3 regions of the Faecalimicrobium sp. JNUCC 81 genome follow, and region 2 is predicted to be linked to each of the others. Evidence: riboswitches for the same ligand, from Rfam matches in the RefSeq annotation. Region 2 holds a riboswitch; each other region holds the start of a gene.
The links. A riboswitch is a leader RNA that binds a small molecule or an ion and turns the genes downstream of it on or off. The one in region 2 is predicted to bind lysine.
Positions count from the first base shown of each region.

Region 1: linked by a shared signal. The riboswitch ahead of nhaC (Na+/H+ antiporter NhaC) and the one ahead of lysA (diaminopimelate decarboxylase) in region 2 are both predicted to bind lysine.
Region 3: linked by a shared signal. The riboswitch ahead of JNUCC81_RS12305 (amino acid permease) and the one ahead of lysA (diaminopimelate decarboxylase) in region 2 are both predicted to bind lysine.

Region 1 is NZ_CM132203.1:1,323,908-1,330,296, reverse strand. Features, by position in the region: gene JNUCC81_RS06650 (peroxiredoxin) at 1-1,398, shown strand, start outside; gene JNUCC81_RS06645 (ribonuclease H1 domain-containing protein) at 1,445-2,050, opposite strand; lysine riboswitch at 2,217-2,391, shown strand; gene nhaC (Na+/H+ antiporter NhaC) at 2,512-3,942, shown strand; gene JNUCC81_RS06635 (calcium/sodium antiporter) at 3,996-4,949, opposite strand; gene JNUCC81_RS06630 (AbgT family transporter) at 5,087-6,389, opposite strand, start outside.
Region 2 is NZ_CM132203.1:1,786,681-1,793,069, forward strand. Features, by position in the region: gene JNUCC81_RS08820 (DUF3221 domain-containing protein) at 11-361, opposite strand; lysine riboswitch at 616-792, shown strand; gene lysA (diaminopimelate decarboxylase) at 881-2,191, shown strand; gene JNUCC81_RS08830 (sensor histidine kinase) at 2,504-3,760, shown strand; gene JNUCC81_RS08835 (hypothetical protein) at 3,793-3,918, shown strand; gene rbr (rubrerythrin) at 4,097-4,681, shown strand; gene JNUCC81_RS08845 (potassium/proton antiporter) at 5,185-6,389, shown strand, end outside.
Region 3 is NZ_CM132203.1:2,445,624-2,452,012, reverse strand. Features, by position in the region: gene JNUCC81_RS12310 (CD0519/CD1768 family membrane protein) at 1-471, shown strand, start outside; gene JNUCC81_RS12305 (amino acid permease) at 520-1,974, opposite strand; lysine riboswitch at 2,123-2,292, opposite strand; gene JNUCC81_RS12300 (hypothetical protein) at 2,453-2,596, opposite strand; gene JNUCC81_RS12295 (Na/Pi cotransporter family protein) at 2,781-4,376, shown strand; gene JNUCC81_RS12290 (acyl-CoA dehydratase activase-related protein) at 4,579-6,389, shown strand, end outside.

The DNA.
Region 1 (6,389 bases), 460 kb from region 2:
AGGACTATACTTTACTATCCTTTAACAACTGGAAGAAATATACCTGAAATACTTAGAATTATAGAAGCTTTACAAACTAGCGATAGAGATAGTGTTGTTACTCCTGCAAACTGGTTCCCTGGAATGCCCGTAATTTTACCTTATCCTAAAACATATAAAGAACTTAAAAATAAAGTTTCCAATTGTGATAAAAACTACTCTTGTATAGATTGGTATCTATGTTTCGTTCCAGATAACAATAGTAGTGTTGATAATTACGAAGGAATAAATTATATACCTAACTATTCAAATAAAAAACCGAAATTAGGGGCTTGTTCAAAAAATAATACTAGACCGCCTATAACAGATATAAATTTCCAACCAGTTGATATATCATTTTGTCCAGATGTAACTCCTATAGTTATGGAGTATGTTCTTGGAAACCCTACTAATGTTGACCCTCAACTTTTAGATGCTGTTATTTACGCATTCGTTGAAATAAATCCAGATGGAACTTTATTTGTTCCTACTCCAAGATTTTTAAATCAATTAGTACAATTAAAAGCAGAAAAACCTAGCTTGCAAGTAATTGCCGCTATTGGCGGCTGGGGTGCTGATGGATTTTCTGATGCAGCTTTAACACCTGCTTCTAGATATAACTTTGCAAGGGAAGCTCAAAAACTAGTAAATCAATATGGATTAGATGGTATAGATATAGACTGGGAATATCCTAGCACTAGCGCTGGTGGAATAAAATCTAGACCTGAAGATAAAGAAAACTTTACACTTTTACTTACTGCATTAAGAGATGTTTTAGGAGAAGATACATGGCTAAGTGTAGCTGGTACCGGTACTATGGAATATATAACTAAAAGTGCTGATATAGGTGCAATAGCTCCTATAATTGACTACTTTAATCTTATGAGCTATGACTTTACTGCTGGCGAAACAGGAGCAAATGCAATGAAGCATCAAGCTAACCTTTATGATTCACCTCTTTCTCTTCCTGGGTATAGCGTAGATACTATGGTTAGAAATCTTGAATCTGCTGGAATGCCTTCTGAGAAAATTCTTCTTGGAATTCCTTTCTACGGAAGATTAGGTGCAACTATAACAAGATCTTATGATGACTTAAGAAGAGATTATATAAATAAAAATGGATATGAATTTAGATTTGATAAACAAGCTCAAGTTCCATACCTTGTTAGAAATGGTGAATTTGCAATGTCTTATGATGATGCACTATCAATATTTTTAAAAGCTCAATACGTACTTGAAAATTGCTTAGGTGGAATTTTCTCATGGACATCGACTTATGATCAGGCAAATATATTAGCAAATGCTATGTATCAAAGCATACATGATCCAGTAAAAGTTCAATCAGAACTAAAAAATGTATATGGAACCTTAAGAAAATAAATATATTTTAATAAATAAAAAGTCTTGTAATTAATTACAAGACTTTTTATATTCCTATTGCAGTTTTTGCTAATTTATCAGCTTCTTCATTATATTTATCACCAGAGTGTGCTTTAACCTTAACAAACTTAACATTTAACTTATCTTTTATTGAATCATAAAACTTTTTATATTCTATAGTACCTTCTTTATTGGTTTTCCATGCTCCTATGCACCACTTTTCAATGCCTTCATAATCAAAATAAAGTGTTAAATTTTCTATATTATTACTTATACAATATCTCATAGCAATTTTAGAAGCTTCTATCTCCCCTGCTACGTTTCTCATACTCACAAGAGATTCATCTTCCCCTTTTACACTATAAGTTTTTTGTACTATGTTATCTTTTATCATAACTATACCTGATCCATATGCTCTAAGAGAATGTTCATAGCTTCCATCTACATAGGCTTCTATACTATTTTGGGGATTTTTTGAAATTGTAGCTTTATTACCTTCTATATATTCTTTTGCTTCATCAATTGTAGTAAAACTTTTATACTCTGCTCCAGAATATCCATCTACTTGCATCTTACATTCATTCCAAGTATTAAATATTCCAGTCTTTTTTCCTTTTCTTACCGCATAAAATTTCTTCTTGCTCAATCTCATCACTCCCTTGCATGTTTTACATACTATATTCTAACCTAAACACATTGAATTTAAAAGTTTTATTTAGTTATCCAAATTTTGATAATATGCTACTTTTTTCTTTTTTAACTTTAAAAATAAAAAAATATATGATATAATTTATTTATCAAATTAAATATCGGATATAACTAATGGTAGAGGTCGCATCGTTAATAAGTAGTTTTGTGGAGGTAAGCACGAAGAAGCAAAATAAAAGGTAACTGTGCCGAAACATATAAGTAACGCTTTAAATCTTATATGTTGGGGTCATATATAATATATATGGCACTGTCACAATTATATTGTGGAGTACTATCTTTAGATTAAGTATACTATTCATTTTTTGAATGCTTAAGTCTAGGATAAGTTCTTTTATCCTGGACTTTTTTTAATATCTAATTTCTCCTTGACGTTATATTCGACATACATTACAGGAGGATTTTATGAAAACAAGAGAAAAAAAACAAGCAACACTTTTTGATTCGCTGTTGTGCTTAGGTTTTTTAGTTGCAGTGCTAGTGACGTGTTTAGTAGTATTAAAAGAATATGAAATATCTGCACATATACCTTTAGTATTAGGAGGAGTATTTGCAGCAACAGTCGCAGTTATTAAACTTGGTTATACTTGGAAAGAACTTGAAGAAGGAATTTTAGCTTCTATAAATACAACTATGCAAGCAATACTTATTTTATTAATTGTAGGTATGTTAATAGGAACTTGGATTATATCTGGTGTAGTTCCATCTATGATATATTGGGGACTTAACATTTTATCTCCAGGAATATTCTTAGTAGCTACAACATTAATATGTGCCATAGTATCCATATCTACAGGTTCTTCTTGGACTACTGCTGGTACTATAGGTATCGCTTTATTAGGTATTGGTAGTGCACTTGGTATTCCTGTTCAAATAATAGCAGGTGCTATAATCTCTGGTGCTTACTTTGGAGATAAGATGTCACCTTTATCTGATACAACTAACTTAGCTCCAGCGATGGCTGGTACTAACCTATTTGATCATGTTAAGCACATGCTATATACTACTGTTCCAGCTTTAGTTATATCTCTTATACTTTACGCTATAATAGGTATGAAATATGCTGGCAGCCAAATAGATACTACTCAAATAGCACAAATACAAAATGCACTTTTAGGTAATTATAATACGTTATCACCATTTTTACTTTTAGTCCCTGCATCAGTTATAATATTAGTTATACTAAAAGTTCCAGCAATTCCTGGACTAATATTTGGTGCCTTATTGGGAGGGGTTATAGCTGTTATATTCCAAGGTGCATCTATAGCTGATGTAATTTTAGTCGCTAAAGGTGGATATGTATCAACTACTGGTATGGATTTTGTTGATCAATTACTTAGTCGTGGTGGCCTTGATAGTATGTTAGGAACTGTATCTTTAATGCTTTGCGCTTTGACTACTGGCGGTATATTAGAAAGAACAGGTATGCTTGAAGCTTTAGCAAAGGCTATATTAAAAGTAGCTAAAGGTACTTTTGGATTAATCGCCGCAACAATATTTACTTGTATAGGCACTAACTTAGCTGTAGCAGATCAATATTTAGCTATAGTAATACCAGGAAGTATGTACAAAGAGGCATTTATAAAGCAGGGATTATCTCCTAAGAATTTATCTCGCGCGTTAGAAGATAGTGCTACAATAACTTCACCTTTAATTCCTTGGAATACTTGTGGGGCTTATATGTCTGCTACTCTTGGGGTTGGATCTTTTGCATTTTTACCTTTTGCATTTTTAAACCTACTTTGTCCTCTAATATCATTATTCTATGGCGCAACTGGTATAACAATATCAAAACTATCAGAAGAAGAAAAACTTGAATTAAGTATAGAAAGTTAAGTACAAAAAGAGCGTTGTTTATAGCAACGCTCTTTTTATACTCAGTTAAATTTTTATTGTCTTATTATTATAAATGCCATATATGCTATATACATTAATGATAATAAAGCACCCTCTCCTTTATTAATCTTTCTCTTAGTTGCTGATAATATATAACCTAATACTGTCACAATTATCATAATTAACATATCTATAAATACTATTGGATGTATTTGTATGTTATGTATAGTCGATGATATTCCTAACACAAATAAGATATTAAATATATTTGATCCAACCACATTACCTATTGCTATATCACTTTCACCTTTTCTAGCTGCAATTATGCTGGTAACAAATTCCGGAAGTGATGTTCCTATAGCTACTATTGTAAGACCTACTAAGTTTTGACTCATACCCCAAGATAGCGCTATATCACTTGCTGAATTTACAACTACGTTACCACCTATAATTATCCCTAAAATACCAAGTATACTCATTATTATACTTTTACTCATAGACATTGGTTGACTTGTCTGTTCTATTTCCATTTCTTCTTTTGATGTAATTGCCATTTCTATTAAGTAATACATAAATATAGAAAACAATACTAATAGTATTAAACCATCTGCTCTAGTTAGTAAGTTTTGATTATATCCTTGAAACTTAGTATCATGCGCTAATATCATTAATACTATTGATGCTAAAATTGCAAAAGGAAACTCTTTTATTATAGTACTTTTTTGTACTTTTATAGGATTTATTATAGATGCAATACCTACAACAAATAATAGATTAAATATATTTGATCCAACTACGTTTGCAATTACCATATCATTATTTCCCTGTAATGCTGCTGTTATACTTACAGCTGCTTCTGGTGCACTTGTGCCAAATGCCACTATTGTAAGCCCTATAATTAATGATGGTACATTAAAAATTTTAGCTATTGAAGATGAGCCTGATACAAATGCATCCGCTCCTTTTATAAGAAGTATAAAACCTATTAGCAATAATATATAACTCATATAAATTCTCCTTAAATTTATTTAAATACAATTATTATATATTTTTTCTAAAATGTCTTATCTTATTCAAAATGTAATCATAATATATAAAAAAGCACTTCTATTAGATAGAAGTGCTTAAAATTCTTAATTTAGCTTTATGCTGGGTAATGTAATAATGCTCCTGGTCCTAATGGTACTCCTAACATCATCCATATTCCAAGTAATATTATCCATCCTATTAGGAATATTATTGTATACGGTATCATTGTAGATATTAATGTACCTATACCAGCTTTTTTATCATGTTTTTGAGCAAATATAACTATCATCGCAAAGTAACTCATAAGTGGTGATATTATATTTGTAGTCGAATCACCTATTCTATATGCTACCTGTGTTAATTCCGGAGATATTCCAAGTTTCATAAACATTGGTAAAAATACTGGAGCCATTATTGCCCACTTAGCTGAAGCTGATCCCATAAATAAGTTTATAAATCCTGCAAATAATACAAATACTACCATAAGAACTATCTTATTCATATTCATTGATTGTAGTAAGTTTGCACCTTCTATTGCAAGTATTGTACCTAAGTTAGTATATGCGAAGTATTGTACAAATTGTGCCATAACAAACGCTAATGCTATATATCCACCCATTGAACTCATTGCTTTACCCATTTCACTACATACATCTCTATGATTTTTAAATTGGCCTGAAGTTCTACCATAAACTATAGCTGCTACGAAGAATATTATGGCCATTAAAGGTACGAATCCATTCATTAATGGAGAATGATCTATTATAGATGCTACAAATCCATTAGTTTTTTCAACTTCTAAGTTTCTAAGTAATGAATTTGGCACTAATGTTATAACTATTATAGCAGCTATCATTAGTAAAACCACTAAATTAGTAACTTTTAATGCTTTATTTTCTTTATCAGTTAAGTTTCTTAAATCATCATCTTCTTTAGATAAACTTGAGCCACCTTTGTAAGCACCTAATCTTGGTTCAACTATTTTATCTGTTATAAACCAACCTAAAAAAGTTATTAAGAATGTAGATACCATCATGAAAAACATATTTGAAGTTGCTGTAACTGTATATGTAGGATCTATCATTCTTGCAGCTTCGGTAGATATACCCGCAAGCATTGGATCTATAGTACCAACTATTAAGTTTGCACTAAATCCTCCAGATACCCCAGCAAACCCTGCTGCAAGACCTGCAAGTGGATGTCTACCAAATGACATAAATATAAGTGCTCCAAGTGGGACTAATACAACATATCCTGCATCACTTGCTATGTTTGACATAACTCCTAAAAATACTACCATTGGTGTAACTAATTGTGCAGGTGTTACTGATACTGTCTTTTTAAGAAGTGCTGATATATACCCACTTCCTTCTGCAGTACCTATACCTAACATACCAACTAAAACCATTCCAAGTGGT
Region 2 (6,389 bases):
TATATATTAACTATTCACTAATGATCTTAAGGGTTTGAGCAGTCCCTTGTACAGGAGAGGTTTCTTTTACAGAGCCTTTAAATGTTACTTCAACAATAAAACCTAACTCTAATTCAGAAAAATCAAATGAATTATCCATATCATATTTTTGAATCTTTGTATCTTTAGTTATATTAACGTATGCCTCATCGTAATTTGTATCATCTTCTAATTTACCTTCTACAAGTAGCGTTGAATTATCTTCATCTATATTTATAGACGTTACTTTTCCTCTTATATCAATTTTTCCTTGGTTATTATCAGAAGAACAACCAACTGTAAATAGTGATATTATGGACAAAAGTAGTAAAATTTTTTTCATTTTTAAATCCCCCAAATAAATTAATTAAAACTCTTAATAATAGTATATTGTTATTTACAATAAGACATGTACACTTTTTATATATGAATTTCAGGCGGTAATAAATCTATAACAAATTTGATGATTAATTTAATAAATTTATGGAGAACATATATGAATGAATAAATATAATAAAAAATATTAAAAATAACATTAAATATTGCACAATAAAAAACTAAAGAGTATAATCTTTTTAAGAAAAACGAAAACTAAATAGATACTGTAGAGGTCGCGGTACTTATGAGTACTAATAATGAGGTAAGCACAATGATTTATTAGAAAAGGAATTATCGCCGAAGGATATAACCTATGCTTTAAAGTTATATACCTGGGGATGTATAAAATATATGCATCACTGTCACAAATTTAATTTGTGTTGAGCTACATTTGAGGAATCATAATAGTGGTTTATTATTTATGATATTTATATCCCTTAAGTGTAACTTAAGGGATTTTTTATATATTAAGGGAGGTAATATAATGAAACTTCATGGAAGTATGTCTGTAAGAAATAATCAATTATATATAGGAAATGTAAGTTGCAGTGAACTTAGAGAAAAATATTTAACTCCGCTTTATGTATTTGATGAAGAGTTAGCAAGAGATAACTGCAAAAAATTTGTAAAGTATTTTAGAGTGGAAGAAGATGAAAATAGAGTGGCTTATGCAGGTAAGGCATTTTTACCAATATATATGTGTAATCTTATAAATGAGGAGAAGATGTATCTAGATGTAGTATCAGGAGGAGAGTTGTATACTGCACACAAAGCAAATTTTCCAATGGAGAAAATATTATTTCATGGAAGTAATAAAACGATGGATGAAGTAGAAATGGGAATAAACTTAGGTGTAGGAAGATTTGTGGTAGATAATTTTTATGAACTTGATTTAATAGAAAAGATTTGTAATAGAGAAAATAAAAAACAGAAAATATATTTTAGAATAACTCCTGGGATAGAGGCTCATACACATAATTATATAAAAACGGGTCAGATAGATTCTAAATTTGGATTTGTACTTGAAAATGGGGATTTAGATAGAGCAATAGAAGAAGTAAAAAAATATAAAAATATAGAACTAGTAGGCATTCATGCTCATATAGGGTCTCAAATATTTGATATAGATCCTTACTTAGATGAAGTGGTAATAATGATGAATTTAGTAAAAAGTATAAAAGAAAAATTCAATATAGAAATAAATGAAGTTGACTTAGGTGGCGGAATGGGTGTCTATTATACCAAAAAAGATAATGTCAAAACGATAAAAGAATATTGTGAAGCTATAATTAGTAAGGCAAAAGAAGTCTGTAGAGATATAGGAATAAAAGTTCCGATACTTGTAATAGAACCTGGAAGATCAGTAGTTGCAAATGCCGGAAGTACACTTTATACAGTAGGTTCCATAAAAAGCATAAAAAATGTTAGAACTTATGTAAGTGTAGATGGAGGGATGACAGATAATATAAGACCATCTCTATATAAAGCTAAATACGAGTGCTCTATTGCAAGTAAAATGGATCATAATGAAGTGAATAAAGTTACAATAGCAGGTAAATGTTGTGAAAGTGGAGATATATTAATAAAAGATGTAAATATAATGGATATAGAAACTTCAGATATATTAGTAGTATCTTCAACAGGAGCTTATGGTTATTCAATGGCGTCAAATTATAATAAAATGCCTAAACCAGCAGTAGTATCAGTATCAAATGGAAACTCTAGATTAATATGTAAAAGACAAAGTTATGAAGAACTTTTAGAATTAGAGATGCAATTAGAGCTAACATATTAAATAAAACTTATATATTAAACTTATAATAAAGTAGATTATAAATATTATTTACGATTTATAGTCTACTTTATTTTTTTATAATATTTAAATATAATTTATTATTACTATCAATACTAAAAATATGACTAGGTAAATTTCAATAAATAATTAAAATAAACATAAAAAAATCAATATAACTAAATAAAATATAAATACTTTATTTTTAAATTATGCTATAATCTAAAATGAAACAATATATGACAAAAAACGACTGCGAAGCTAAAAAATAACATATATTCAGACTTAATAAAAAAATACAAAGGAGATTAATTTATGCTACAAATAGCAGATTTGATTAACACTATAATACAATCAGTTTTATTAGCATATATTCCTTACTATTGTGTCAAAAAAGATGGACTAATCCAAGGTAAAGCAAATCACATAAGGTTAGCAATAAATATAATTGCAATGTTTTTATCTATATCTACATTGACCCGTATAATGGGAGGAACATCTTTATCAATTATATCTATGAATATATCATGTATGGTGATATTAACTTGTTTTTATATTAAAAACTATGAAAAAATAATAATTGCATATGTAATAACTTACTTTCTATTTCAAGCAACATCTATTGTATTTGGGAATATACAATGGTCATATGTGCAAAGTTTGGTCTCGATAAATAATAAAGAAATTTCTACAATAGTAGTTATGTATATACCAATGATGCTAATAGAATTTTTAATTTTATTATATGTTGATAAATTATACAATATATACCAATTTATAAGTAAAAAAAGATATGGATTTGATATTTCTATTATAGTAACTTTTTCTCTTGATACTATACTGTCTCTTTCACTAATAATTCATGGAAATGATAGTATATTTTTCAAAAATCTATTTATAATTTTTTTATTATTACTTTTAGTATTTTTACTATTATATTTTGTTAATACAAAAAATAAAATGGATGAAATAAGTAAACTAAATAAAGCCTTACAGAATAAGAATAATGAATTAAAAAAGGTTAAGCATGACTATGGATCTCAAATTTCATATGTAAATGGGCTTTATATAATGGAACAATATGAGAGATTAGGTGGTGTTTTAAGAGATATTATAAATGGGAATAACTCTATTTCGGATAATTTAAAAGTATTATCCAATTCAGAATCTATTATATCAGTTATTGTAAACTCAATAACAACAAATAACATAAATGTAATTGTAGAAGAAGAGTACAATGTATCAAAAATTGATATTTCAGAGTACGATCTTCAAAGAATAATTTCTAATATAATTAGTAATGCAGTTACTGCTATGGGTGAAAATGGTTTAATAGTTATAAAAACTTATAAAATATTTGGAAATGTGTATATAAACATTAAAAATAATGGTCCTAAGATAAATGATGAAATTATAAATAAGATATTTGAACCAGGATTTACAACTAAAAAAAGTAGTGAAAATGGTTTTGGACTGGCTATAGTAAAAGAGTTAGTTGAAAAAAATAATGGAGAACTAAGTGTATCAAGTAATAATGATTTTACAGAGTTTAAAATAATATTTAAAGAATAAAAAGTAGATAGGGATTTTCCTATCTATTTTTTATGTTCAAAGTATTAAATTTTATAAAAAGTAAATGGGAAGATAAAGTATTAAAAAATATATTTGCATCAAAGGGAGTTTATGAATCATTAATTTATATAAATATTTTGATAAATTTAGTATATTAAATAGTTAATATTATATCAATTAAGTAAAATTATAATTTTTATTAAAAAAAGTTACAAATTTACATTATATATTAAATATAAACGTATGTTAATGGAAAATTATGGATTGAAAATTAATTAATAATATGTTAGCATATAGAAAAAGTAACCAAAACTTATAAGAGATGGGGGATTGACTATGACTTTAAATGGAACAAAAACAGCTGAAAACTTAATGAAATCTTTTGCAGGTGAAACACAAGCAAGAACAAGATATACTTATTACTCAAGTATAGCGAAAAAAGAGGGGTATGTTCAGATTGCTAATATATTTATGGAAACAGCAGAACAGGAAAAGGAACATGCTAAAAGATTCTATAAATTTTTAAAAGAAGATTTTAAGGATGAATCTATAGAAATAAATGCTTCATATCCAGTATCTTTTCATCAAGAAACAGCTAAAAATTTAAAAGCTGCAGCTGATGGTGAACATGAAGAATGGGAAGTTGACTATCCTAATTTTGCAAAGGTAGCTAAAGAAGAAGGATTCCCTGAGATATCAGCGGCATTTGAAAAAATAGGAGAAGTTGAAAAAAGGCATGAAAGAAGATATAGAAAGTTATTAAATAATATAGAAAATAATTCTGTATTTAAAAAAGATGAAGTAGTATTATGGAAATGTAATAACTGCGGATATATACATGAAGGTGAAGAAGCTCCAAAAACATGTCCAGCGTGCATACATCCACAAGGATATTTTGAAGTGTTTATAGAAAATTATTAAAAAATAAATTAAATATATAAGTAGCTCTAATTATTAGAGCTACTTTTTATTTAAATTTATAATTAAATATTAAATATATAAGTAGCTGTTTTAATAGTAAAAATGAATATTAAATTGCATCATTGAAAAATAATTATGCAATTGTTTCATTTTACAAAAAAATGAATTGACGATTTATTATAAAAATTATATAATATTTATATAGAAAATATTTTAATATATATATTATTTTAAAAGGTTTCATATCTTAAAGTATCTAAATTACTAGTTAGTTTTATCTTACTTATTCAATTACTATGTATTTCATAATTATTTCTAAGTGAATTTTAAAAAAATATCAAATCAATTAAAAAAATCAAGTGTGAGAAAATGAAAGATTAAGTAATTATAAATTCAAAATATAATTATTTAATATATAGAATTAAAAAGTTAATATATAAAATTAGATATACTGACATAAGTAATATTATCTATAAAAATTTAATAGACATGGAGGAGATAATATGATTGAATTAATGCTTGTAAGTGGGTTAGTTTTATTAATTTGTATAACATCGAGTAAGGTATTATATAAATTTGGAGTACCTATATTACTAATTTTTATTTTGCTAGGAATGTTATTTGGATCTGATGGAATGGTTGGAATTTACTTTGACAACTATGAACTAACGAGACAATTATGTTCTATAGGACTAGTATTTATAATGTTTTTTGGAGGGTTTGGAACTAATTGGAAAATGGCAAAGCCTGTTGCAATACCGTCTATACTTATGTCATCATTAGGAGTAATAATTACAGCAGGTTTAACTGGACTATTTTGTAATATGATAATTGGAACTAGTTTACTAGAAGGTTTACTTATAGGAGCGATTGTAGCATCAACAGATGCAGCATCTGTATTTGCTGTATTGCGTTCTCAGAAACTAAATTTAAAGGGATCTTTAGCATCATTGTTAGAAGTTGAAAGTGGAAGTAATGACCCGATAGCTTATATGTTAACATTAATTGTATTAACACTAATGAACAACTCAGGTTCAGAGCTTATAGTTCCTATGGTAATAAAGCAGATAGTTTTCGGATTAGCAATAGGATCTGTATTAGCTAAAGTATCTGTTTATATTTTAAGAAATTCAAAATTTGAAATAGAAGGGTTTTATACTATATTTATTACAGCTATTGCCATGCTTTCTTATGCAATTAGTGAGTATGTTGGAGGTAATGGATACTTAAGTGTTTACATGGCCGGTATTATTATAGGTAATAGTAAAATACCTCATAAAAAGAGTTTAGTTCATTTTTTTGATGGAATATCATGGATTATGCAAATAATGCTGTTCTTTATGTTAGGACTTTTATCATTCCCTTCTAAATTACCAAGTGTGATTGGAATAGCCATAGCAATATCTATATTTATGATAGTTGTTGCAAGACCATTATCAACATTTATAGTTTTAGGACGATTTAATTTTTCAAATAAGGAAAAATTATTTATTTCTTGGGTAGGATTAAGAGGAGCTGCATCAATAGTTTTTGCAATTTATGCTGTGACTCAAGGTGTAATTATAGAAAATGACATATTCCATATAATATTCTTTATAGCATTAATATCAGTAGGAATACAGGGCACTTTAATTCCTGCTGTAGCTAAAAAGCTAGATTTAGTTGATAATAGTACAACTGTATTGAAGACATTTAACGATTATGATGG
Region 3 (6,389 bases), 660 kb from region 2:
GAATTAGGACTAGCGATAATACCGGGAGTGCTAGTTGTATGTACCGTAGTAATGTTATTAACATTTGGTCCATCTACTGATCCTAATACTGGGGCTGCAGTATATACAGGTGCAGCATATGAAGGTATAGGACTGCTTCCAATTATAGGAGAAAAGCTTAGATTTATATTAGAGCCATTATTTGGTTTTACATCACCAGAAGCTATATCATTCCCAATTACATCATTAGGGGCTGTTGGAGCAGCGATGTCACTTGTACCTAAGTTTATAACAGATGGCATAGTAACTCCAAATGATATAGCAGTATTTACAGCTATGGGAATGTGTTGGAGTGGATATTTAAGTACGCATGTAGGTATGATGGATGCTTTAGATGCTAGACAAATAACAAGTAAAGCAATATTATCACATACAATAGGTGGTATATGTGCTGGTGCATCTGCACACTTTATATTTATGCTTGTAGGATAAAAAAGAGTATAGACATTTTGTCTATACTCTTTTTTATATAATAAGTATTTATTTTTTAACTTCTTGTAAATATTTATCAGTATTTTCAGTATAGGTTAAATCAACTTCATTTAGAGGAACAACCTTAGTTTTAAATTTAACTTTATAACCAATATATAATCCTAAAAATAAAGGAATACCGATGTAAGAAGCTATTAGCCCATTAAGGTCAATTCCATCGGGTTTTATATAAGAAAATCCTTGACCTATTATAATAATCATACACATTAATAGTGATAATATAGGTGCAAATGGATACAACTTAGCTTTAAATTTTAAATCTTTTAAATTATTACCTTGATGAACATAAACTTTTCTGAATCTATAGTGACAAATTGCTATACCAAACCATGATATAAATCCAGCAAGTCCAGAGGCAGCAACCAACCAAACATAAACAGTACTTTCTGCAAATATACCCGTCAAGAAACAAAAAGAAGCGACTATAGTAGTTAATATTAAAGCATTTACAGGCACACCTCTTTTATTAGTTTTTGCAAAAATTTTATGAGCCATACCTTCTTTAGCCATAGAATGAAGCATTCTAGTTGATGCATACATACCAGAGTTACCAGCAGATAATACAGAAGTTAATATTACGGCATTCATAAGGGAAGCAGCTCCAGCTATACCTGCTTTTTCAAATACCATTGTAAAAGGGCTTTCAGAAACTCCTGCCTGTGTAAAAGGGATTATAGCACCTAAAACGATTATTGTTCCTAAATAAAATATAAGTATTCTCCAAAATATCGATTTTATAGCTCTTGGGATAGTCTTTTCAGGATTTTCACTTTCACCAGCGGCAACGCCTATAAGTTCTGTACCTTGAAATGAGAAACCTGCAATTAAAAAAATAGCAAATATCGACTTTAATCCACCATGAAATGGACCATCAGATATAAAATAATTATGAAAGCCTATATTACTAGAGCCCATTATTCCAAGTATCATCAAAGTGCCTATTATTAAAAAAATAATTATAGTGACTAATTTTATTCCAGCAAACCAATATTCAGATTCACCGTATGCTTTTGATGATAAAAAGTTTAAAGAAACGATTATAACTAAAAATAATAAGCTCCAATAAATTCCAGAAATATTAGGAAACCAATATTTCATAATTAAAGAACCAGCGACCATTTCAGCTGCTATTGTTATAGCCCAGTTGTACCAGTAATTCCATCCGAGTGCAAACCCAAGTGCAGGGTCTATAAATTTAGAGGCATAGGAACTGAAGGATCCGGATATAGGCATAAAAGTCGCCATTTCTCCTAAACTTGTTATTAAAAAATAAACCATAATACCTACTAAACTATATGCCACTAATGCTCCACCAGGACCAGCTTGATTAATAGTATTTCCCATTGCAAGAAATATACCTGTCCCAATAGAACCACCTAGTGCTATCATATTTAGGTGCCTTGCTTTTAAACCTCTTTTTAACTCTTGACTTTGCTCATTCATTTTAATTATCCTCCTTATGGTAATGTTTTTCCATAAGCAGGTAACTAAGATAATATAAAATTTTTTGACAATAAAAAAGCCATGAGCCTATACCCATGACGAAAATACGAAAACTTCATACAATAATATGAATGTATCGTACGTTTTCATTGAAAATAGCTCTTCACGAATTGTGACAGTCTTATATATATTCTACATAAGTCCAGCAAATAGTATTAAAGCTATTAACTATTCACTTCGGCGAAATTTCCTTTTATATTACTTCATTGAGCTTACCTCCATAATATTACTTTTAAATTTCGCGCCTCTATCTCAGTTATCTACTTGTTGTTTAAAATTATAACTTAAATAAATAATAAGTCAATAGAAAAAAGAAAATGTTTTCTGTATTTAGCTAGTACAAATTTTGATTTATAATATGTAAAAAGCACTACTTTTTTTAATTAAGTAGTGCTTTTGTGAATAAATAATTTAATATCTATTTATGAGAACTTACGGGTCTTGCGGTATTTTGGCTTACAGATCCAGTCTTAGAAGGTCTTAATCTTGGTTCAATATTAAGTTCTTCTGCTATTTCTAATTTTGTATTTTTAGCTTTTTTATTGTTTTTATTTTTAGCCATGATTTCCTCCTTAATACATTTAGTCATTAATAATTTAACCAAGAATTATATTAATATTCTAATGTTATAGGATTAGAAAATACTTATCTAATATTGTTTAAATTAAAGTTTATTTATGAATTATAACTGTAAAAATAGATAATCCTAAGCTTATAATATTTAAACATAAAAAGGAGGGATGCATTTGAATATAGCGATAAGTCTCTTAGGAGGATTAGGACTTTTTTTGTATGGAATGAATTTAATGGGAGAGGGTTTACAAAAATCCGCAGGAGATAAATTAAAAAGAATAATAGAACTTTTAACTAGTAATATAATTATAGGAGTTTTAGTAGGAACACTTGTAACTGCAATTATACAAAGTTCTAGCGCTACTACTGTAATGGTAGTTGGATTTGTAAATGCTGGAATAATGACTTTGAATCAAGCAATAGGAGTTATAATGGGAGCAAATATTGGAACTACAGTTACAGCTCAACTTGTAAGTTTCAATTTAGAAGGTTTAGCTCCTATTACTTTAGGTATAGGTATTATATTATATTTATTTTCATCGAAATCTAAGATAAGAAACTTAGCGGAGATATTACTTGGATTTGGAATTTTATTTACAGGAATGGAGTTTATGAAAGATGCAGTAAAACCATTGGCTGAATTTAAAGGATTTACAGACGCATTAGTAGGATTTGGACAAAGACCTGTATTAGGTTTACTATTAGGTTTTGGAATAACTGCAATTGTTCAAAGTTCAAGTGCTTCTATGGGAATGTTAATAGCTCTTGCATCACAAGGATTAATTCCTTTAAATGCTGCCCTACCAATACTATATGGTCAAAATATTGGTACTTGTGTAACATCAATAATTTCAAGTATTGGAGCTAATAGAAATGCCAAAAGGGCAGCAATTATGCATCTATTATTTAATGTAATAGGAACATTATTATTTTTAATACTTTTAAATAGGCCAACAGTATCTATAGTTACTAAAATAAATCCAAATGATATAGCTAGACAAATAGCTAATACTCATACAATTTTTAACATAGTATCAGTTTTAATTTTACTTCCTTTCTCGAAATATATAGTAAAATTAGCGATGAAAATTGTTCCTAGTGATGCAGATGAAGAAAATAATAAAACTTATCTTGACGAAAGAGTATTGGAGACTCCGTCTATTGCTTTTTCAAATGCTATCAAGGAAACTCTTAAAATGGGAGAAGTTGCTAAAGAATGTTTAGAAAGTTCTATCAAAAGTTTTGTTAATAAGTCAGAAAAAGAAGTGAAGGTAACTTTTGAAAAAGAGAAAATAATTAATGATTTTCAAAAAAGTTTAATAAGCTATCTTTTAAAATTATCTAAAAAATCAATACAACATGATTTAATTGAAGATATAGATAATCTTTTTAGTACTGTAAATGATATTGAAAGAATTGGAGAACATTCAAAAAATATATCTGAACTATCGCAAATAGCAATTGAAAGAAAAGCAAAAATGTCTGATGAAAGTATATCAGAAGTTAGCAATATGTATAAAAAAGTAATGGAAAACTATGAAAATTCTTTAAAACTTATTGATAATAGAGATAAGGATATAGCAATAAAAATAATTAAAATAGAAACTGAAGTAAATAAAATAGAAAAATCTATTCGAGTAAATCATATATCTAGATTAAATAATGATAAGTGTGAAATTGATATGGGAATATTATATATAGAATTAATTAGTAATCTAGAAAGAATTTCAGACCATTGTTCAAACATAGCGAAAAGAACTCTTAAGTAAAAAGGCGTATATATACGCCTTTTTTTATTTAATTAAATTATATAAATCCTATATTTAAAGTATAATTTCAGTATTAAATTTTAAAAAGTAAAATATAGTTCATACAATTATATTTCCAAGAATAAATTACTATTAGTAGAAATTTTACCACCTTAAAATTGCAATAAGAAGTAAATTACATATAAATCGTGGGGGGAATAGAATGGATGGAGTATTTAATTTAGGAATAGATATTGGATCAACAACTATTAAAGCAATAGTAAGTGAAAATAATGATGTAATTTATAAAGAATACAGAAGACATTACTCAGATATAAAAAAATCATTAAAGGAAGTATTAGTTAATATATATGAGAAAATAGGAGATTCGAATATAACTATTATAATAACTGGGTCTGGGGGAATGGATATATCAAAAGCTTTAAATATTGAATTTATTCAAGAAGTAATTTGTAGCACAAGTGCAATACAGAGATTTTATCCAGATACAGATGTAATAATAGAACTTGGAGGAGAAGATGCAAAAATAACATACTTAAGTGGTGGTATAGATCAAAGGATGAATGGCATATGTGCAGGAGGAACGGGTGCTTTTATAGATCAGATGGCATCTTTACTAAAAACAGATGCAAGAGGTTTAAATGAACTTGCTAAAGATTACAATGTTATTTATCCAATAGCATCAAGATGTGGCGTATTTGCAAAGACAGACATACAACCTCTTATAAATGATGGTGCAAAAAAGACAGATATTGCAATGAGCATCTTTAATGCAGTAGTAGTTCAAACTATTAGTGTATTGTCATGTGGAAGAAAAATAGAAGGTAAGGTTGCCTATTTAGGTGGGCCGCTATATTTTTTATCACATCTTAGATATGCATTTAACCAAGCATTAAATTTAGAAGAGAAAGATATAATTTTTCCTGAAGATGCCCAACTTTATGTAGCACTTGGAGCTAGTTTATTATCTAAAGATAAAGGTGAGATAAATATAACGAAACTAATTAAAAATGTTGATAACTTAAAAAATAATAAACTAGATATATCTAATAATTTAGAGCCACTTTTTAAAGATGAAAAAGAGTATGAAGAATTTTTAGATAGACATAGTAAAAATAAGGTAATGGAAAAAGATATAACTGATTTTAAAGGTAATTGCTTTTTAGGAATAGATGCAGGCTCAACAACTACTAAAGCGGCTTTAATTGATGAAGATGGAAACTTACTATACTCCCATTATAGTAGCAATAATGGTAGCCCTTTAGAAACCACATTAAATGTAATGAAAAAAGTATATGAAGTATTACCATCTAAGAGTAAAATAGTGAGTTCAACAGTAACAGGATATGGTGAAGGGCTTATAAAAAAAGCTCTTAAAATAGATTATGGAGAAATAGAAACTATAGCACATTATAAAGCAGCAAAATTTTTCAATGAAAATGTAGATTTTATATTAGACATTGGTGGACAAGATATGAAGTGCTTAAAGATAAAAAATGGAGTTATTGATAATATAATTTTAAATGAAGCTTGTTCTTCTGGTTGTGGATCATTTTTAGAAACTTTTGCAGATTCTTTATCTATGGACATAAAGGAATTTTCTAAAGAAGGAATATATTCAAAAAGACCTGTTGATTTAGGATCTAGATGTACTGTTTTTATGAATTCTAGAGTTAAGCAAGCTCAGAAAGAAGGAGCAACTATAGCAGATATATCAGCGGGTTTATCTTATTCAGTTATAAAAAATGCATTGTTTAAAGTTATAAAAATAAGAGATTTAAATGCGATAGGAGAAAATATAGTAGTTCAGGGTGGAACATTTTATAATGATTTAGTTTTAAGAAGTTTTGAAAAACTTACACAAAAGGAGGTTACAAGACCTAATATATCAGGTATTATGGGAGCTTATGGAGCTGCATTAATATCAAAAGAAAACTACTTTATAGGGTATGAAACTGAGTTAATAGATAAAGAAGAAATAAAGGATATAAAACTAGATATAGAAGTAAAAAG